Regions from separate parts of the Serratia sp. Ae19-1 genome, predicted to be linked through region 2. Evidence: predicted binding sites of a transcription regulator. Region 2 holds the regulator's gene; the other holds the start of a gene.

Region 1 (11,370 bases), 550 kb from region 2:
TCATCGGCGGGCTATGGACCGCCAGCTGCGTGATGCTGCCGGCGCTGTCCGCCCTGGGCGAGGGTTATGAGGTTTATATCCTGTCAGACGTCACCGGCGATATTACGCCAGACACGCAAAACAACGCCATGCAGCGCCTGGTGCAAGCGGGCGCTACCCCCATCAATTGGGTGGCGCTGATGCTGGAATGGCAGCAAGACTGGAGCCGCAAGGCCACGGCGGGAGGCGTATTGCAGATCGCCCGCGACCACGGCGCCGCCTGGGGAATGGGCGCCAGCTACGCCGGAGCGATGAAGGTGGGCAGCGAGGCGAAATAAGTGGATGAAAGCCCGCCGCCGGCGGGCTTTTACTCAGGTGCAGTGATAGCAACGGCTGTCCGGCGGCGCCTGCTCGCGCTGGTCCAGCCCGTAATCCCGCACCACCTCCGCCACCCGCAGCCGATACTGCGCCAACACCTCGCCACGGCCGCGCGCCTGCGCCGCCCGGTGCTGTTCGAGATTGCGCCACTGCTGCACCGCCGCCTCGTCGCGCCAGAAAGAGAGCGACAGCAGGCGCGCAGGTTCCGTCAGGCTTTGGAAGCGCTCGATGGAGATGAATCCGTCGATCTGCGCCAGCAGCGGCTTCAGCTCCGCCGCCAGCGCCAGGTAGGTATCGCGCTGCCCGTCGGCGGCCTGCAGTTCAAAAATCACGGCAATCATCCTCGTCTCCTCTCAACGGTAAAATTCCGGCACGCGCGCATTCAGCGAACGGCGCCACTGCACCGATTTCAACGCCCGCTCATCAATATCCAGCGAACACAGATGCGCAACGCCGCAGCGCGCGATAATCCTCGCCCAACGTTCGCCCGGGCAGCGGTGCGCCCCCGCGCCGAAGGCCAGTTCGCCGTCGGCACCGAGCAGCAGCAAGACGGTCTCCCCCACGCGCAGCGTGCAACCGCCAAGCTGCGTCTCGCGCAAGACGAAACGGCGCGTGTTTTGGATCGGCGGCGTTAGCGCCCGTACCCGATCCAGCGCAATGTCCACTTCACCGTTCTGCCGAGCCAGCCAATACGCCTGTCCGATCCAGCCCGCCGTCGCCTCACAGGCCTGAAACAGCAGGCCGAGCGCATTGGCCAACTCAAGCCGGGCATCGCCAATCTCCCGCTCCAAAGCCTTGCGCAGCACGCCATGCTCCGCCATCAGTTGGGCGCTGAGCCGCTGCGCTGCCGCTATACCCCGCGCCAGCTGCGGCGGTGTGCTGCCAGGTGCGATACAGCGGACGAAGTCCAGACCGTCGTCGATCAGGCATGGCCATTGCGCCCTGGGCACACCCAACAATGCGCCGAGGCTGCAGAGTGGCAATCCGTAGTTAAAGCGAGTGATCGCCGCCGCATCGGGCACCTTTGGCGCTAACCACTCAGCGCATTGTGCAGCGGTTTGCCGAACCAGGGCATCCGAACAGACGGCCAGCGCCCGCTGCAGCGCCGCTTTAAGCGCGTGGTGCTGTTCGCCGTCGCGCATCCGCACCAACCCGGCGAACAGCGGCGCCATCGGCGTCTCCAGCAAGGCCACCGGCACCGGCTCATCGGCCGGCCGAACGCCGAGATCGGCATTGAGCAGCGCTTCCCTCACTAGCTGCGGCGCCGCGGCCACCCAACATTGCCACGCGCTATCCCAGCTCAGGGGCGGCAGAGCGCGATAATGGGCCTGCGGCTCGGCGGCGAGCGCGGCGGCATAAGGACACACGGACATGGTTTTCTCCCTCGTAGCCAGATGGCGATAACCACAGGCTAACGATGGACGCGCCGTCATACTTCGTCTAACCTCGAAGTATGCATAACATCGAGATAGAAGATCGTTTAGCGGCGCTCAGCGCCGCCATCGCAGACCGCACCCGGGCGCGTATGCTGTGCCTGTTGATGGACGGGCGCGCCTACACCGCCACCGAGCTCAGCGCGGCGGTCGAGGTTGCTCCCTCCACCGCCAGCGCGCATCTGGCGAAACTGCTGGAACAGCGGCTGATCGCCTGCCTCAAACAGGGGCGTTACCGCTATTTTCGGCTGGCCGGGCAACCGGTGGCCGCCGCGCTGGAAGGCCTGATGGCACTGACGGGCGTGCCGCGCCCGTCGGTGAAGAGCAGCACGCCGACCTCGCTGCAATATGCCCGCACCTGCTACGACCATATGGCGGGCGAGGTAGCGGTGAAGCTGCACGATCGGCTGCATGCGCTGAACTGGTTGAGTGGCGAGGAAGACTACCGCTTAAGCGACGCCGGTCAGGCCGCGCTGGCGCGGCTGGGCGTCGATTGTTCCCCTGCCCCCACCCGCCGCCGTTTCGCCTGCGGTTGTCTGGACTGGAGCGAACGCCGTGCCCACCTCGGCGGCGCGCTTGGCGCTGCGCTGCTGAACGCCTTTATCAAACGCGGTTGGATGCTGCGCCAACTCGACAGCCGCGAGCTGCAGCTGACCGACGCCGGTAAAAAAGCGCTGGCCGCACATTTTGAACTCACGCTGTAGCTCTGCGTCGGGGTAGTTTTACTGCAATACTCAAGGGGTACGCTTAAACGATCCCGCCAACCCGAGGAGTTTCCATGCTCGATTCCACCCAATTCCCGATCGTCAAACGCTGGCCGGCTCAGCATCCGGAACGGCTGCAGCTCTACTCTCTGCCGACGCCGAACGGCGTCAAAGTGTCCATCATGCTCGAAGAGATCGGCCTGCCCTATGAAGCGCACCTGATCGACATCGGCAACAACGAAACCTGGACGCCGGAATTCCTGGCGCTGAACCCGAACGGCAAGATCCCGGCTATCATCGATCCCGACGGCCCCGATGGCCGGCCGCTGCCGCTGTTCGAATCCGGCGCTATTCTGCTCTACCTGGCGGAAAAGAGCGGCCGCTTTCTGCCGCAGGATCCGGCGCAGCGTTACGAAACCATTCAGTGGGTATTCTTCCAGATGGCGGCGGTCGGCCCGATGTTCGGCCAGCTCGGTTTCTTCCACAAATTCGCCGGGCGCGAATATGAAGACAAGCGGCCGCTGGAGCGTTACAAAAATGAATCGAAACGCCTGCTCGGCGTGTTGGAAACGCGCCTTGAAGGCCGCGACTGGATCATGGGGGCGGACTACAGCATCGCCGATATCTCGCTGCTGGGCTGGGTGCGCAATCTGATCGGCTTCTATGAGGCGCGCGAGCTGGTGGAGTTCGACCGCTTCCCGCGCGTCGCGCAGTGGCTGGAGCGCGGGCTGGCTCGGTCGGCGGTGCAGCGCGGGCTCGCGATCCCGGCGCGCCCAGCCTGAATGCCAAACGGGATGACCGTCAGGTCGTCCCATTTTCGCTGTCATAAAATTGTCATCCCTCTGCTCTACTCTCCTTACGTAACAATTTGATGTTATTTACATTGTTGTATTACGACAAGGAGCTTACCCCATGCAACCTGCTGTATCCCTGATCGCCGGCGCCGTGCTGTCCGCCCTGCTCTGTTCCTCCGCCCTCGCGGCGGAAACCTCGGCCAATGCCGATGGCCTGACCGAGCGCGCCGCGCGCGGCAACCTCGTCGAACCGGGCGGCGCCCGTCGTCTGGCCGGCGATCAGACCGCCGCGCTGAAGGCGTCGCTGTCGGACAAACCGGCGAAAAACGTGATCCTGCTGATCGGCGACGGCATGGGGGATTCCGAGATCACCGCCGCGCGCAACTACGCTGAAGGCGCGGGCGGTTACTTCAAGGGCATCGACGCCCTGCCGCTGACCGGGCAATACACGCATTACTCGCTGGACAAGAAAACCCACAAGCCGGATTACGTGACCGACTCCGCCGCCTCGGCCACCGCCTGGGCCACCGGGGTGAAAACCTATAACGGCGCGCTCGGCGTGGACGTGAACGGCAAAGACCAGCCGACGCTGCTGGAGATCGCCAAAGCGGCCGGCAAGGCCACCGGCAACGTCTCCACCGCCGAACTGCAGGACGCCACGCCGGCGGCGCTGGTGTCGCACGTCACCTCGCGCAAATGCTACGGCCCGGAGGAAACCAGCGAGAAATGCGCCGCTAACGCGTTGGAAAACGGCGGCCGCGGCTCCATCACCGAACAGCTGCTGAAAACCCGCGCCGACGTCACGCTGGGGGGCGGCGCGAAATCCTTCAACCAGCTGGCAAAAAGCGGAGAATGGCAGGGGAAATCGCTGAAAGACCAGGCGGCGGCGCAGGGCTATCAGTGGGTCAGCAACGCGGATGAACTGCAGGCCGTCACCCTGGCCGACCAGCAAAAACCGCTGCTGGGCCTGTTCGCCGACGGCAACATGCCGGTGCGCTGGCTGGGGCCGAAAGCCAGCTACCACGGCAACCTCGACAAACCGGCGGTAACCTGCGAAAACAACCCGGCGCGCACCGCCGCCACGCCAACGCTGGCGGCGATGACCGAAAAAGCGATCGCGCTGCTTAAAGACAACCCGAACGGCTTCTTCCTGCAGGTAGAGGGCGCGTCGATCGATAAGCAGGATCACGCCGCCAACCCATGCGGGCAGATTGGCGAAACCGTCGATTTGGATGAAGCGGTGCAAAAAGCGCTGGCCTTCGCCCGCGCCGACGGCAACACGCTGGTGATCGTCACCGCCGACCACGCGCATTCCAGCCAGATCGTCGCCGCCGACGCCAAAGCGCCGGGCCTGACCCAGACGCTGACCACCAAAGACGGCGCGCCGATGACCCTGAGTTACGGCAACTCGGAAGAGGAGTCGCAGGGGCACACCGGCACCCAGCTGCGCGTTGCGGCCTATGGCCCGCACGCCGCCAACGTGGTGGGCCTGACCGATCAGACCGATCTGTTCTTCACCATGCGCGATGCGATGGGCATCAAGTAACCGCCTTGTGAATCCTGGCCGCCCGCAATGGCGGCCATTTATTATTGGTTACCGATGCGTATTTGCAATTTAACCGCAATTATTGTGTGATAACGAAATAACGTTTAATTGCGCGACAATTAACCCCTGGAAATAACGCGGTTATATAGCCCTTCTGCCCTCTCTGTTTATTCCTGCGACAACAACCGGCCGTTTTTTGCTTATATTCATTTTTTTTAGTTACAAAAGTAGTTTTTAACATTCTCGCAAACAATAATACCCCGCCAGTAACGTGAACCGATCAATTTGCATCCGGACGGCCTGCAATAGTTCACTTTTCGTTAAAAACCCTATTAACAAAAAGGCATTATCGCTGCCTATCGGCTCACGCCGGGCGGTCGGCTTCATTATTTTCCAGGGTAACTCCCGCTAAATTCTTTCACCTGCAATGAGTAGAATTTACACACAAGAGATTTAATTCAATGAGAAAATTACTCGTCCTGATTTTCAGTCTCAGCCTGTTTAGCGTTACGCAGCAGGCGGCGGCTGAAGAGAAGAATAAAACCGTCGACGTGGTGTTGATCGGCGGCGGCATCATGAGCGCCACCTTGGGTACCTATCTGCATGAGCTGGAGCCGACCTGGACCATCGACATGTACGAGCGCATGAACGGTGTGGCGGAAGAGAGCTCCAACGGCTGGAACAACGCCGGTACCGGCCACTCCGCCTTCAGCGAAATGAACTACACGCCGGAAAAAGCCGATGGCACCATCGACATCAGCAAGGCGGTGAAGGTCAACGAGTCTTTCGAAATCTCCCGTCAATTCTGGTCTTATCAGGTGAAAAACGATGTCCTGAAAGATCCGAAATCCTTCATTAACAGCGTACCGCACATGAGCTTCGTGTGGGGCGACGACAACGTCAACTTCCTGCGTAAACGCTACGCGGCGCTGCAGCACAGCACCCTGTTCCGCGGCATGGAATACTCCGAAGATCCTGCGCAAATCAAGCAGTGGGCACCGCTGGTGATGAACGGCCGCGATCCGGCGCAGAAAATCGCCGCCACCCGCATGCCGCTGGGTACCGACGTCAACTTCGGCGTGATCACCCACCAGCTGGTTGACGCGCTGAGCACCAGCGACAAGTTCAAGCTGAACCTGAGCCACGAAGTGCGCGACATCAAGCGCAACGCCGACCAGACCTGGAGCGTGACCGTTGCCGATCTGAACCGCGACGGTAAAGAAACCACCGTTAACGCCAAGTTCGTGTTCATCGGCGCAGGCGGCGCATCCCTGACCCTGCTGCAGAAATCCGGCATCCCTGAAGCCGACGGCTACGGCGGCTTCCCGGTCGGCGGCCAGTTCCTGGTCACCACCAATCCGGAGATCGCCAACCAGCACCTGGCCAAAGTGTACGGCCTGGCCAGCGTAGGTTCGCCGCCGATGTCCGTGCCGCACCTGGATACCCGCATGCTGGACGGCAAGCGCGTGCTGCTGTTCGGGCCGTTCGCCACCTTCTCCAGCAAGTTCCTGAAGAACGGCTCGCTGTTCGACCTGCTGCACTCGCTGAGCACCTCGAACCTGATGCCGATGACCCACGTCGGTCTGGATAACTTCGATCTGGTGAAATACCTGGTCGGCCAGCTGATGATGAACGACGACGATCGCTTCGCCGCGCTGAAAGAGTACTTCCCGGACGCCAAGCAGGAAGACTGGAAGCTGTGGACCGCAGGCCAACGCGTGCAGATCATCAAGAAAGACGCGGATAAAGGCGGCGTGCTGCAGTTCGGCACCGAAGTCGTCAGCTCCGAAGACGGCAGCATCGCCGCTCTGCTGGGCGCTTCGCCGGGCGCTTCCACCGCTGCGCCGATCATGCTGCATCTGATGGAAACCGTGTTCAAAGACAAAGTGGCGACGCCGGAATGGCAGAGCAAGCTGAAAGAGATCATCCCGTCTTACGGCCACAAGCTGAACGGCGATATCGAGATGACCAACAAGATCCGCGGCTACACCAGCAGCGTGCTGGGTCTGAACTACATTGAAGTGAAACCGGAAACCAACTGATTTCCCAATCATTTCTTGCTGAAAAGGCCGCTTTATGCGGCCTTTTTTCTATACCCCTGCCGCTCAAAGAGCATTTTTGGTCACCTTTTTACCCCCGCTTCACCCTTGCGTAACGGCGTGCTCGCGCCTATTATCAAAGTATATTCTTGGATAATTAAGCTAAGTCACTGTGACCTGAATGTCGTTTTTGCGGGAGAACTAAAACCATGGATCGCGTCAATATCATTCACGATTTACTAGACTGGATTGAAACTCATCTGGATCAACCGCTGCTGCTGGACAACGTCGCAGCCAAGTCGGGCTACTCCAAATGGCACCTGCAGCGCATGTTCCGCAGCACCACCGGCCATGCGCTCGGCAGCTATATCCGCGAGCGGCGTCTTTCGCAGGCGGCGCAGGCGCTGCGTTCCAGCCCACGCCCGATCCTGGATATCGCCCTGCAATACCATTTCGACTCTCAGCCTTCGTTCTCACGCGCCTTCAAGAAACAGTTCGGCAAAACCCCAGCGGTCTATCGCCGTACCACCCGCTGGGACGTCGCGGAATGGCCGGCACAGCCGGTAGAAGTGGAGGCCGAACCGCGCCACGATGCTCCTACGTTGCCTCGTTGGTATGCGGGCAAGCCGCCGGAAGGCGTCTGCACCAGTTGGATGGGGCTGCGTTAATCAGCACGGTATAAGGTACAAAAAAGGGGTCAGTTCGCGCGAACTGACCCCTTTTTATTGAAGCGACACCGGATTATTTGAAGGTGACGTCGATATTCGCCGATGCGCTAAATGGCCCAACCTTAGGATTGGTGCTCAACCATTTCAGGCTGGCCAAAAAGTTCTTTTCAACGATGGTGCCGTTTACCAGCCCCAGATCGACCGGGCTGTTCATCATGATCGGCGTATTCGGCGTCGCCGCCTGCGAGATCAAAATACCGAAGCCGCTGTCGCTGGTCGGCAGGATCACGCTGTTATCCTGCAATGGATAGGTGGTGCTGAAGCTGGCCTGCAGCGTTTCCCCTTTGCAGTCTTGACCGGTCGTTGGATCGGACATATTGGCGGCGACCGAGAACGGCACCTGTTTCTCGATTTTACCCACCACCGCATTCTGACGCGGAATGGTGCCAAAGTTCACCGTCGAACCGTTGTTGGCCACCACGGTGATTTTCGGGTTGCAGGAGATAAACTGAATATTACCCAGCCCGGAGATGTAGGCGTTAAAGTTGCTGTTCGGCGTACTGTTCAAGCCGCCGACGCCATCGACCTGAAATACCGAATAGGCGTTATTGTCGTTTATCTTGCCGCCGGCCGGCGGCGCCTTGCCGGTTGCTTTAATATAGATAGCGTAAGACACGGTTACCGTAAGCGACTTAGCCGGAGACTGACAGCGGTTGCCCCAGGGACGGCATTCCGTACCAGGCCCGACATCCTGACGCGCGCCTTTAGTCGGTTTAACATCGATCCCCTGGTAAGTGACGCCCACTTCGATCGAGTTATGGATCTGACTCATGCGAGCTTGCGGATCCCAGTAAAGGTAGGCGTTCTCCCCTTTAGGGTTGTTCCAGTCATCCGTACATTGGAAAGTCGAAGTGAAAAGCTGCGAACGCCACAGCAATGCCCCCGGTGCCGTATTAGCCGTCGACACCTTGATGGCCTTATCCAGCACGATATCCTGACGGATGTTGCCGTTCTGCTTACACGACAGCGCATAGCTGCTCTGCGAAAACGCGCCCAGCGTGACCAGCAGCCCCGCCGCCAATCCGAGATTCTTATGCTTTAACAAAGAAGACATATCCTTTCCTTTTACGGTTTTCCGCAGGTCAGCGAAAGTTCCTGATAACCCATCAGCTGTTCGGTCGCCGCTTTCAATTCCGGCACCACCAGAGAGCAGCTTTCGCCCGCCTCGTTGCCCCATTTCACCAGCAGGCGATCCCCTGCGGAGGCACCTGAAATATAAATATCGCCGTTGGTACCGACGGTACCGTTGTTCTTGCCGTCCGCACTGAAGACGTTGGCGCCAATCGGCGGTACGCTGCCGTCGGCCATCTTGCTGTGCACCAGCAGGCTTTGGCCCGTGTGCGTTTCAAACTTCACGCGGGTGATCGCACCGTAAGTCGGCACCACGTCTCTTGCCGCCATCGGGATATCCAGGCCGTTGCCGATATCTTCGGTGCGCAGCGCCACGCGGTTATGGCGGTATGGCGACGCAGAGGTCATCACCGCGTAACCGAAGCGGTCGATGGCGACGCCCGGTTGGTTTTCGATACGAACGCCCTTGGCGTCTTTGGCTTCCACCAGCACAAACGTATTCTGCAGCGGCTGGGTCAGCGTCACGCCGCCGGAGTGTGCAACGATGCCGCCCGCCACGCCCAACGAAGACTGCTGATAATCTTTGCTGTAGCTATAACCAGCATTGATGTTCCCCATGCTGCCCTGATAACCGACGTTAGCCGAGCTGGTTTGGCCCGAATAACGATCATGACCGCTTTGCACCGCATAGTTCAAGCGGTTGTCATCCAACGCCGTGCCGCTCAGGCCGGCGCTGTAGGTATTGCCGCTCTGCTTGCTGTGGCCGGCGTTGAAGCTGGCGGTCATGTCCGACGAATCCTTGCTGAAGAAGCTGAACGGAATCGATACGGTCAGGTTAACGCTGCGGTCTTTATAGCCGTAGTTGCTGCGGCTGTCCTGATAAAAGACGCCATAGCTGATATTTTTATAGCTGCTGTTGAAGCCGGTTTGTACGGTGCGATCTTCACCGGATCCTCCCCAGTAAGACTGGTTGCTGAGGTTGGCGTACAGCGTCGAACTACCGGCAATGCGCTGATTAACAGACAACTCAACGCGCTGGCGTTTGTTGTTGAAACGACTGGTATAATAGCTGCGGCGACGCGACTCGGCCCAGTCCGGCACGCCCAGATTGCGATCGTTTTGATCGTAATAATCGTTGCGGTAATAGCCGTTCTCATAGCGTTCGCGCTCAGCCACCGCATCGGAGAAGTCATAGTAGCCGGAAGTCGAGTAACGGTAACCGGCAATGCGGAATTCAGTTCCCCAGTCGTTGAGCGACTTGGAATACAGGAAACGGAAACTCTCCCCTTGTTTGTCATCGCCGTTCACCAGGTTGGTGTCGGAATAGGACATATCAAAGGAAACAGCCCCCCAGTTCCCCAGGTTTTTGCCCAGGCCCACCACCGCTGAACGGTAGTTTTCCGCCACCAGCACGCCGCCGTATGGCGTGATGTCATACGCCATGCCGTGCGACAAGGTACCCTGCACAAATTTAGGCTGATAACGGCTGGTGCCGTCGTGGTATTTACCGGCGGTCAGCTGATAGTTCCAAATCCCTTCGCGCAGCATGTTCGGCACGGAGGAGAAAGGCACCACAAAGGAGGTTCTCGAACCATTGGCTTCGATCACCGTCACGTCCAGGTTACCGCTCAGGGTGCTTGGGAAAATGTCCGTCAGTGCAAACGGCCCCGGCGGAACGTTGGTGCTGTAAATGGTATAGCCATTCTGCCGCACTTCAACACGGGCGTTGGTCGTCGCCACGCCGCGCACCACCGGCGCATAGCCGCGCTGGCTTTCCGGCAGCATGTCGTCGGCGCTGGACATCTGCACACCGCGGAACTGAATGCTGTCGAAGACGTTGTTATTGGTGTTGGTCTGGCCGATCACCAGACGGCTGCGCAGAGAAACAATATCCGTTTCCGCCCAGCTGGAAATGTTCTTCCAGTGCGTGCCGGCGCCCGACTGCTGGTTCAGCGTCGAGTTGTTGCGCAGGCGCCAATCGCCAATGTTGAGGCCATTGTTAAGGCTCAGGAAGTAATAGTCAGAAGTCTTGTCGTTCTGGTTATTGCCATAGCGGTTATGGGTGCCGCTAAAGTTATAGTTAACAAAGCCGGCATTGATGCCGCGATCGTAAACTTTCGGGGAAATGGCGCCTTGCGGACGCGGGATCAGAAACACCTGCGGCACTTCCAGATCCATACGTTGTACGGCAGCATCATAGCTCAGCTTGGCGCCGGAGATTTCTTGCGGCAATGCATAGCATTGCGCGGCGCCGGCGGTAGTCAGATCGCCAGGCAGCTTTACGCCGTAATCCTGATAGTCCGCCGCCGTCAGGCAAGGCACGACAGGAGTGTCTTTGGACTCTTTCTTGAACTCGATCTCGCGGTGATCGACACGCTGTCCGTTGAGATAGATATCAAACGGGTATTTACCCGGCAGGATATCATCGCCGCTGGCCAGCGCCGCCACCTGAGCAACGTTGTCATCACCATGGATAAAGGAGGTGTTGAACTGCTCCTCCGCCATGGCCATGTGCGAGAATGAAAATGGCACAGCAGAAAAATAAATTACACCATTAATCAACTTAACCAAACGTTTTGGCGTGAGGGTTGTTATTCTTTTGTGTGCCATTTCTTTCATTCCTTGAAGTGCTTCAATCAATTCAGTGCGACGTTTTTAATCTCGGTGTGACCGCCATAGTCGTTGATATAGGTAAACG
Region 2 (10,994 bases):
CCGAAAGCAGTCACGTCGGCGATGGCGACAATCAGGATTTCAAAGCAGTAAGTCCAGCCGGTGATGTAGCCCGCCATCGGGCCGAGGTAATCCTGCGCGTAACGGGAAAACGAGCTGGCCTGCGGGTTGTTGACCGACATCTCCCCCAGCGCGCGCATGATGATAAAGGCCACGATGCCGCCGATCAGGTAAGCCAGCAGCACGCTCGGGCCGGCCATTTTGATGGCGTCCGCCGAGCCGTAGAACAACCCGGTGCCGATGGCCGACCCCAGCGCCATAAAGCGGATGTGACGCGTGCTGAGGCCGCGTTTCAGCTTATTGTCGGGGGCAGTGGTGGGTGACTGTTGTTGCATGAAGATGACCCATAGTTTTAAACGTAAAAAAGCCACGGACATGTCCGTGGCCCTAGATTAAGCCGGGGGATTATCAGTGCGCGGTCACTTGAGAACGCGTGCACACCCGATCATAAATCGCGACCAGCACCAGCATCAGCAGCGAAGGCGGCAACCATGCCAACCCCTGCTCCGCCAGCGGCAGGTGAGTGGTCCAGGCCGGCAGCAGCTGCTGGAAGCTGGACGCTTTCACTGCGTCAAGGATACCAAACAACAGGCTGACAAGCATCACCGGCGCGATGATGCGCGGTGCGCTGTGCCACCAACGCAGGGTGAAGCTCAGCACCACCAGCACGATGCACGGCGGGTAAATCGCGGTCAGCACCGGAATGGAGATCTGGATCAGGTGGCTCAGACCGAGGTTGGACACCACCATCGAGAACAGGCCCAGAATAAACACCAGCGTCTTGTAGGAGAACGGCAGGTATTGCGCGAAGAACTCGGCGCAGGCGCAGGTCAGGCCTACCGCAGTCACCATGCAGGCGATGAAGATCAGCGCCGCCAGGAAGAAGCTGCCCAGGCCGCCGAAGGTGTTCTGAACGTAAGCGTGCAGGATCACCGCGCCGTTGGTAGCGTCCGGCACCAGCGCGCCGCTGCCGGAACCCAGCTTGAACAAGCTCAGATAAACCAGCGTCAGGCCCACGCCGGCGATCAAACCGGCCAGAATGGTGTAACGGGTCAACAGACCGGCGTCTTTCACGCCGCGCGAGCGCGCCGCGTTGACGATAACGATGCCGAATACCAGCGCGCCCAGCGTATCCATGGTCAGATAGCCGTTAACGAAACCGGAGGAGAAAGGCACGCTCTGGTAAGCCGCCGTCGCCGGAATCGGCGCGCCGGCAGGCCACAGCAACGCGGCGATGCCCAGTACGGCTAACGCGACGATCTTCAGCGGCGCCAGCACGTGGCCGACGGTATCGAGCAGGCGGCCCGGATACAGGGAGATGCCAATCACCAGCGCGAAATACACCAGGCTGTAGATGAACAGCGGCATGGCGCCGTCGCCGGTCAGCGGGGCGATGCCCACTTCAAAGGAGACGGTGGCGGTGCGCGGCGTCGCGAACAGCGGGCCGACGGCCAGGTAGCAGACGGTCGCCAGCAGCAGGCCGGCGCCGCGGCCAATCGGCGAACTGAGGGCGTCGATGCCGCCGCCGACGCGCGCCAGCGCGATGACGGTGATGACCGGTAGGCCGACGGCGGTGATCAGGAAGCCCAGCGCCGCAGTCCAGACATGTTCACCGGACTGTAAACCGACCATCGGCGGGAAGATGATGTTCCCGGCCCCGACGAATAAGGCAAAGGTCATAAAGCCCAATGCCAGGATATCTTTTGACGTTAAACGATGACTCATACGATGTCGTGTTGCCTGTTCAAATGAAAAAAATTGTCCGATAGCGTGGTGGCGTGACGCCCCACCCGGTTGCCGGCATGCCCGACCATCGCAGCGCCAAATAAGCACCCTAAACGCAATCGTTCCGGCGTTTATGTCCCTATTCGAAAGTGGCCGCTCATGAAGATGGGCAAAGTTTTAGGAGTTATAAAATGGAGGTTTAATCCGACAACGAGGGCTAAGGTAAACGTTTATAGCGCTTCAAGGCAAGACGCACGGCGAAAAGCAGAGCTATCGACCATATAAACTTTAGCCACCAGTCGATCATATTGGCTATCAATAAATATACACTACATGATTTGTATCATTTTTGAACAGCCAATTCACGAAACGTGAAGCATATATCACTTTACCGCGCGAAAACGCCAATAAAAGCCCGGTTTTCGCGTGGCATAAGCTCCATTTCGGCGTGAGAAAAGGCGAAAATTACGTCGCTTTTTGTCGCTTATTGCATCATGGCCGGCGCAAGCGGCTGCAGCCCGAGCGCCTGGCGGGTCTTCTGCAGAGCGGCCGGCGGCAGAGGCAGATAGCCGTCGTGGTTGACCAGGCTCTGTCCTGCGGTCGACAGCACACGATCGAGGAACGCCGCGGTCAGCGGCTCCAGCGGTTGATTGGGGGCTTTGTTGATGTAGATATACAGGTAGCGCGACAGCGGGTAGCGATCGTTGCGCACGTTGGCGGCGGTAGGCGCGACATAATCCTCCCCCGACTCCGCCAACGGCAGCAGCCGCACGCCGCTGGCGCGAAAACCGATGCTGGCGTAGCCGATGCCGTTGAGCGAACCGGCCACCGCCTGCACCACCGAGGCCGAACCGGGCAACTCATTGACGCGCGGCATAAAATCGCCGCCGCACAGCGCGCGCAGTTTGAAATAGCCGTAGGTGCCGGAAGCCGAGTTGCGGCCAAAGCGTTGCAGCGAGCGCGTCGCCCAGTCGCCGCTCAGACCCAGTTCGCCCCAGCGCGTCAGCGGCTGGCTTTCACCGCAGCGCCGGGTGGCGGAGAAAATACGATCGAGCTGCTGCAAATTGAGGCCGCGCAGCGGATTGTCCTGATGCACCAACACCACCAGCGCATCCACCGCCACCGGCACCGCCAGCGGCGCATAGCCGTAACGGTGTTCGAACGCCGAAACCTCGGCCGCCTTCATCGGCCGGCTCATCGGGCCCAGCTGCGCGGCGCCCGCCGCCAACGCGGTCGGCGCGGTCGACGAACCGGCGGCCTGGATCTGCAGATTAACGTTGGGGTAATGCTGGCTGAAGTCCTGCGCCCACAGCGCCATCAGGTTCGCCAGGGTGTCGGAGCCGACGCTGGACAGATTGCCCGCCAGCATGCCGTCGGGCTGCGCCAGTGCGCCACGTCCGGCCAGCAGCGCCAGGCAAAGCAACAGCCCTCGGGTAATTCGGGTCATACCGGTGTCTCGCGTTAATTTTTCACCGCATTCTCTGATAAAGCGGCCGGAACAATCAACCGGTTGGGTAAGGTAAAGATAAAGCGGGTGCCGATCCCCGGTTCGCTGAGGATCTCCAGCCGCGCGTCGTGATGGCTGAGCGCGTGTTTGACGATCGCCAGCCCCAGCCCACTGCCGCCGGTCTGGCGCGAACGGGCCTTGTCGACGCGATAAAAACGCTCGGTCAGGCGCGGAAGGTGCTCGGCGGCGATGCCCGGCCCGTTGTCGCTGACCTGGAACTGCGCACCATGTGCCGTCTGCTGCCAGCTGACTTCGATATGGGTGCCCTTCGGCGTGTGGTTGACCGCGTTGTACACCAGGTTAGACACCGCGCTGCGCAACTGGTCTTCATTGCCGAACACTTTGAGCTGTTCGTTCACCCGGAAAGCGATCTCGTGATTGCCGCCGCTCAGCGATTGCGCCTCGCGCTGCAACACCCGCAGCATCAGCGGGATATCCACCCGTTCGTTCATGTCGACATTGGGCGCCGCCTCGATGCGCGACAGCGTCAGCAGCTGTTTGACCAGCCCGTCCATCCGGCGGGTCTGCTCTTGCATGGTGCTCAGCGCCTTGCTACGCAGCGAGCCGTCCTGCTCTTCGTCGCCCATCATTTCCAGGTAGCCCTGCAGCACCGTCAACGGCGTGCGCAGCTCATGGCTGACGTTGGCGAAGAAGTTGCGCCGCGCCCCTTCCAGCTGGCGCATCTGGGTGACGTCGCGCGCCACCATCAGCAGTTGCCCTTCGGAATAGGGCATCACGCGGAATTCGACGTAATGTTCGTTGTTCAACTGCAGCGTCAGCGGGCGCGAAAACTCCTGCTGTTGCAAATAGTGGCTGAACTCCGGATAACGCAGCAGGTTGAGGATGTGCTGGCCGTTGTCTTCCGGCCAGCGGAAGCCGAGCAGATGCTGCGCCAGGCCGTTGCACCAGAAGATATTGCCTTCGACGGTGGTCATCACCACCGCGTCAGGCAGCGATTCGGCCCCGCTGCGAAAGCGCTTGATCAGCAGCGCCAGCTCGCGGCGGCGGCGGCGGTTGCGCTGCTGCATCTGATACAGGCCATAGAACAACGGCTCCCAGCTCCAGCGGCCGGGCGGCGGCGTCATGCTGCGGTCGATCCACAGCCAATGGGAGAGTTTGAGCTGGTTGTAGAAATTCCACACCAGCGCAGCCAGCGCTGAGGCCAGCAGGAACCAGGGCAGATAACCGAAAATCAGCCCCAGCAGTAAGGCGGGCAGACAAAAAAGAGCCAGCTCCAGAGCCAGCCTCTTCCACGACAGACGTTCTAACACGGCATATTCTCCAGCGCGGCGCGATCAGTAGCGCGTTGAGAACCGGTAGCCGGTGCCCCGAACGGTTTGAACCATTTTATCATGCCCACTGGTTTCTAACGCCTTGCGGAGCCGACGGATATGCACGTCAACGGTACGGTCTTCCACATAAACGTTAGTGCCCCAGACGTGATTAAGCAACTGCTCGCGGCTATAAACCCGCTCCGGGTGGGTCATAAAGAAGTGCAGCAGCTTGAACTCGGTCGGCCCCATGTCCAGCGCCTGATCGTTCGCCATCACGCGGTGGGAGGACGGATCCAGGCTCAGTCCTTGCATTTCAATCACTTCTTCCACCGCCATCGGTGAAATACGGCGCATGACCGCTTTGATGCGTGCCACCAGCTCCTTGGGCGAGAACGGCTTGGTGATGTAATCATCCGCCCCCACTTCCAGGCCGCGCACCCGGTCTTCCTCTTCGCCGCGCGCGGTCAACATCATCACCGGGATATCGCGGGTCAGCGCTTCGCGCTTCATATGCTTGATAAACTGAATGCCGGAACCGCCGGGCAGCATCCAATCGAGCAACACCAAATCAGGGAACGGCTCAGACAGGCGCGTCACGGCGCTGTCATAATCCTCGGCTTCCAACGGTTGGTAACCATTCTGTTCCAACACAAAGCACACCATCTCACGGATCGGCGCTTCGTCTTCCACCACCAGTATGCGTCTTGCCATCGTCAATCCTGCCAATGTGTTAGCGACTTTGCGGGCGCCATTATGCGTCAGTTTTGTGACACTTTTATGAAAAAAAGCGGCTGTTATAGGCAGTAAGCATAGCGATTATTTCCCATAGTAAAGAAAAATCATTCCGCTGCCCTCGCCATTGCGCCGGGACAGCCGGCGCCGCGGCCTTTATAATCATCGCCATTACCTTTGCACCCGGGAGTGTCATGCGCCTGATCCACACCTCTGACTGGCACCTTGGCCAGTACTTTTTCACCAAAAGCCGCGCCGCCGAGCACCAGGCTTTTCTGAACTGGCTGATCAAACAGGTAGAGCAGCAGCAGGTGGATGCGCTGATCGTCGCCGGGGATCTATTCGATACCGGCTCGCCGCCCAGCTACGCCCGCGAACTGTACAACCGCTTCGTGGTGGAACTGCAGCGCACCGGCTGCCAACTGGTGGTGCTGGGCGGCAACCACGATTCGGTGGCGACGCTGAACGAATCGCGTGAACTGCTCTCCTGCCTGAACACCACGGTGATCGCGAGCGCGCAAAGCGCCCCCGAACAGCAGATCCTGGTGCTGAACCGGCGCGACGGCCAGCCGGGCGCGGTGCTGTGCGCCATCCCGTTCTTGCGGCCACGCGATCTGCTCACCAGCCGCGCCGGCGAATCCGGCGCGCAGAAACAGCAGGCGTTACAGGAAGCCATCGCCGAACATTACCAAACGCTGTATCAGGCGGCCTGCGAGCACCGCGACCAATTGGGCCTGCCGCTGCCGATCGTCGCCACCGGCCACCTGACCACCGTCGGCGTCACCACCTCCGACTCGGTGCGCGACATCTATATCGGCACCCTCGACGCCTTTCCGGCGCAGGCCTTTCCTCCCGCCGACTATATCGCGTTGGGCCACATCCACCGCGCGCAGAACGTCGCCAAATCGGAGCACATTCGCTATAGCGGCTCGCCGATCCCGCTCAGCTTCGATGAACTGGGCAAAGCCAAAAGCGTCTTTATGGTCGATTTCGCCGACGGCGCTTTGCAGCAGGTGGAAGCGTTAACGATCCCGCAGTTTCAGCCCATGCAGCTGATCAAAGGCGATCTGGCCGAGATCGAACGGCAGCTGCGGCAGTTTGCCGATTATGACGGTGAGCTGCCGGTGTGGCTGGATATCGAAGTGGCGACGCAGGACTACCTCAGCGACATCCAGCGCCGCATTCAGCTGCTGGCAGACGAGCTACCGGTGGAAGTGGTGCTGCTGCGGCGCAGCAAAGAACAGCGCCGCCAGGCGATCGCACAGCAGGATAAGGAAACGCTCAACGAACTGAGCGTCAATGAAGTGTTCGAGCGGCGCCTGGCGCAGGAGACTGAGCTGCCCGAAACGCGCCAACAGCGGATGCGCCAAATGTTCCGCCAGGTGGTCGATGCGGTGCAGCACAACGCCGAGGAGAACAACCCATGAAAATCCTCAGCCTGCGCTTAAAAAACCTCAACTCGCTGCAGGGCGAATGGAAGATTGACTTCACCGCCGAGCCGTTCGCCAGCAACGGTCTGTTCGCCATTACCGGCCCGACCGGCGCGGGCAAAACCACCCTGCTGGACGCCATCTGCCTGGCGCTATACCACCAGACGCCGCGCCTCAACGTCACGCCAAGCCAGAATGAACTGATGACCCGCCATACCGCCGAATCGTTGGCGGAAGTCGAGTTCGAGGTCAAGGGCGTCGGCTATCGCGCCTTCTGGAGTCAGCGCCGCGCCAAAAACGCGCCGGACGGCAACCTGCAGGCGCCGAAAGTCGAACTGGCGCGCCGCGAAGACGGCAAGATCCTGGCGGACAAAGTGCGCGACAAGCTGGAGATCACCGCCGCCATCACCGGGCTGGACTTCGGCCGCTTCACCAAGTCGATGATGCTGTCTCAGGGGCAGTTCGCCGCCTTCCTCAACGCCGACGCCAACGATCGCGCCGAGCTGTTGGAAGAACTGACCGGCACCGAAATCTACGGGCGATTGTCCGAACAGGTGTTCGAATCCCACAAACAGGCCAAAACCGATCTGGATGGGCTGCATCAGCGCGCCAGCGGTATCGAGCTGCTGAACGACGAACAGCGCCACTCCCTGGTCGAACAGCTGACGGCGCTGAGCGGGCAGGAAAGCGCTCTCGGCGAGCAAACCCGGCAACAGCAACAGGCGCTGAGCTGGTTACAACAATGGCAGCGATTCCGGCAACAGCAAAACGAGGGGCGGCAACGGCTGGAAAACGCCCAACGCGAGCAGGCCGAGGCCGCCCCGCAGCTCCAGCGGCTGGCGCTCAGCGAACCGGCCGAAAAATTGCGGCCGCTGCGCGGCGAACGCGATCGCTGCCGCGCCGAGCTGCAGACGATACAGCAGCAAGCGGCCCTGCTGACGCAGCAGCAGGAACAGCAGTCGGCGCAGCTGGCGCCGCTGCAGCAGGCGGTAGAAAAGACCCGCCTGGCGCAGCAAGCCCATGCCGAGCACATGCGGCAACAGCAACAGCTGATCGATGAGCAGGTCGCCCCGCTCGATCATCAGATCGCCCAACTGCAATCGACACAGGCCGAACGGCGACAGGCCGGCGATGCTGCCGCGCAGCAGTGCGCCCAACAGCAGGCGGCGCTGGAGCAGCTCACCGTTCAACGCAATCAACTGACGACGCAGGGCGCACAGCATCAGCAGCAATTGAACGCGCTGACCCAAGCGCTGGCCGTTCAACAGCAGCAGCAGCAAGCGCTGGAGGCGCAAACGCCGCTGGCCCCGTTGCGCCAGCGCCTGAGTACCCTGGCGGATCTGCGTCCAACGCGTCAGCAGTTGTCCACGCTCGCCACCCTCCACCGTCAGACCCGCGAGCGGCTGACCCGGCAGCAAGCGGAGCACGCCGGACGACAAACGCAACTCGCCGAGCTGCAACAACAGCTGGAGAGCGCACGCCAGCAATTCAAACAACACAAGACGCAGCTGCAGGAAGTAGAGCGGATCCACGAGCTGGAAAAACGCATCGTCAGCCTGGAAGCGGAGCGTGCCCTGCTGCAAAGTGGCGCCCCCTGCCCGCTGTGTGGCTCGACCACCCACCCGGCGGTGGAGCAATATCAGGCGGTGCAGCCTTCGGCGACGGAGCGGCGGTTGGTTGAGATGCGCACCCTGGCCGAGAAACTGCAAACCCAGGGTACTGAACTGCGCACCCGCTGCGAAAGCCTGCTGGAACAGCAGCAGCGCCAGCAGCAAACCATCGCGCAGGATGAACAGCAGCTGGCCGGCCAACAGCAGCAGTGGCAGCAGCTCAGCGCGCCGCTGGCGTTCGACTTTACGCTGGTGGATGACGAACCGCTCAGCGCCTGGTTGAGTGGCTGCGACGATGAAGAGCGGCGCGGGCAACAGGCGCTGCAGCAGCATGAACAATCGGCGCAGGCGGTACAGCAGGCGAAAGACGCGCTCGCGGCGTTGCAAACGCAGCAGCAGCAGGCGCAGCAACAGCTGGCGTTGCTCGAAGAGCGCTTTACGCTGCTGCAAAAAAACCACGCCGATAGCCTGCAACAGCAACAAGACCTGCAACAACGCTGGCAAGAAGGCGAGAAAATCCTCGCCGAACGGCGTGCGCAGCGGCTGGCGCTGTTCGGCGAACAGCGGATCGCCGAGGTGCGCGAACAGCTGCGCGCCAAACAAACCGCCTGCGAACAGGCCAGTGTTCAGGCTGCCGAGCAGTGGCAAAAGGCGCAGGAACTGCGCGAACGCCTGGCAGGCCAACAGGCCGGGCTACAACAGCAACACGCCCAAATGCAGGAACGGCTGCAGCAGGCGCAGCAGCAGTGGCAGCAGGCGCTGGCCGACAGCGAATTCGTCGATGAAACCGCCTTCGCCGCCGCGCTGCTGGACGACGCCCTGCGCCGCGAATTGCAGCAGCGCAAAGAGCAGTTGCAACAGCGGCAGGTAGAGGCCACCGCCCTGCTGACACAGGCGACGCAAACGCTGGAGCAGCATCGGCAGAATCGCCCTGAAGGGCTGGATGAAGCCAACGCGGATATCGATGCGCTCACCCAATCGCTGGCCGAGCTGGCGCAGCAGTTGAAGGTGCTGCAGCTGCGCCAGGGCGAACTGCGCAATCAGTTGGAAAGCGACGCCGCCCGCCGCCTCAATCAGCAGGCGCTGTTCGAGCAGATCGCCCGCAGCCAGCAAGACTACGATGACTGGAGCTACCTCAACCAGCTGATCGGCTCAAAAGAAGGCGACAAGTTCCGCCGCTTTGCTCAGGGGCTGACGCTCGATCATCTGGTTTACCTGGCCAACAACCAGCTCGGCCGGCTGCACGGACGTTATCTGCTGCAGCGCAAGACCAGCGATGCGCTGGAACTGCAGGTGGTCGACACCTGGCAGGCGGATGCGCTGCGCGATACCCGCACCCTGTCCGGCGGCGAGAGCTTCCTGGTCAGCCTGGCGCTGGCGCTGGCGTTGTCCGATCTGGTCAGCCATAAAACCAGCATCGACTCGCTGTTCCTCGACGAAGGCTTCGGCACGCTGGACGCCGAAACCCTCGATACCGCGCTGGATGCGCTGGACAGCCTGAACGCCTCCGGCAAAACCATCGGCGTGATCAGTCACGTCGAGGCGATGAAAGAGCGTATTCCGGTGCAGATCAAGGTGAAGAAGGTTAACGGGCTTGGCGTCAGCCGGCTGGAAGCGCACTTCAGGCTGGAATGATCCCGCGGCGCGCGGCGCAGAAGTGTGACCGCGGCGGCACTCCGCGGTGAAAAGCGTTGAGCCGCAGCGGGCACGGGTTATTATGCCAACATAATAGGATTGTTACTGTATCCCCTCCGCCGCTCAGGGCCGCAGGGCAGAAACATAAAATACAGGCAAAACCTGACGCCCGGGATCGCTTCCGGGCGTCAGGTTTTTTCGTTTTCAGGATGCTGAAACACCGGGAAAAACCATGAAAATCGCTAAAATACTCAATAATAACGTGGTGATTACGCTGGACGACCGTCAGGAAGAGACGGTGGTGATGGGAAAAGGAATCGGCTTTAAAAAGAAGCCCGGCGATACGCTGGACGAAAGCCTGATCGAAAAGGTATTCACCCATAACGGCGGTGAAATCGCCGAGCGCTATAAAGAGCTGCTCGCCGAGATCCCGCTGGCCTGCGTTACCACTGCCGACAGGATTATCACTCTCGCCCGCGAACGCCTGCCGGGCAAATTGCATAACATCGTCTACATCACGCTGACCGATCACATCCACTTCGCCCTGCAGCGCCATGCGCAAGGGCTGGATATCAAAAATGCGCTGCTGTGGGAGATTAAAAAGCTCTACCCGGCCGAGTTCGCCGTCGGGCTGGAGGCGCTGGCCCTGATCGCCCAACGGCTGGATACCGCGCTGCCGGAAGACGAAGCTGGATTTATCGCCCTGCACTTGGTCAACGCCCAGCTTAACGACGAGATGCACAACACGCTGCACATCACCCGCGTGATGCAAGAGATCCTCAACCTGGTCAAATACCACTTCCGCTTTGATTACAACGAGGAAGCCCTGAGCTACCACCGTTTCGTCACCCATTTGAAGTTCTTCGCTCAGCGCCTGCTGGGGAAAAACTATGTCGACAGCGACGACGACTCGCTGTATCAGGTGGTGAAAGAGAAATACCGCGAGTCTTTCGCCTGCGCCGGCAAGATCAACCGCCACATCGAAAAGCACTATCAGCATCAGCTCACCACGGAAGAGATGATGTTCCTGACCATTCATATCGAACGGGTGCGCAGCGAAAGT

The links. The regulator PhoB, encoded in region 2, activates phosphate uptake and scavenging genes when phosphate is short. The targets are predictions, from matches to a motif close to CTGTCATAAAACTGNCNNAT.
Positions count from the first base shown of each region.
Region 1: a site for PhoB is predicted at 3,315-3,334, ahead of phoA (alkaline phosphatase). Genes of this name have one in related genera too.

Region 1 is NZ_JBCHWD010000001.1:671,679-683,048, reverse strand. Features, by position in the region: gene AAIE04_RS03385 (isochorismatase family protein) at 1-317, shown strand, start outside; gene AAIE04_RS03380 (antibiotic biosynthesis monooxygenase family protein) at 351-698, opposite strand; gene AAIE04_RS03375 (cytochrome P450 family protein) at 711-1,730, opposite strand; gene AAIE04_RS03370 (ArsR/SmtB family transcription factor) at 1,811-2,494, shown strand; gene AAIE04_RS03365 (glutathione S-transferase N-terminal domain-containing protein) at 2,569-3,276, shown strand; gene phoA (alkaline phosphatase) at 3,407-4,834, shown strand; gene AAIE04_RS03355 (malate:quinone oxidoreductase) at 5,296-6,876, shown strand; gene AAIE04_RS03350 (helix-turn-helix domain-containing protein) at 7,083-7,541, shown strand; gene AAIE04_RS03345 (fimbrial protein) at 7,615-8,655, opposite strand; gene AAIE04_RS03340 (fimbria/pilus outer membrane usher protein) at 8,667-11,282, opposite strand; gene AAIE04_RS03335 (fimbrial biogenesis chaperone) at 11,309-11,370, opposite strand, start outside.
Region 2 is NZ_JBCHWD010000001.1:118,813-129,806, reverse strand. Features, by position in the region: gene proY (proline-specific permease ProY) at 1-353, opposite strand, end outside; gene brnQ (branched-chain amino acid transport system II carrier protein) at 427-1,743, opposite strand; gene AAIE04_RS00670 (PstS family phosphate ABC transporter substrate-binding protein) at 2,228-3,190, opposite strand; gene phoR (phosphate regulon sensor histidine kinase PhoR) at 3,205-4,521, opposite strand; gene phoB (phosphate response regulator transcription factor PhoB) at 4,546-5,235, opposite strand; gene sbcD (exonuclease subunit SbcD) at 5,451-6,683, shown strand; gene sbcC (exonuclease subunit SbcC) at 6,680-9,931, shown strand; gene licT (BglG family transcription antiterminator LicT) at 10,164-10,994, shown strand, end outside.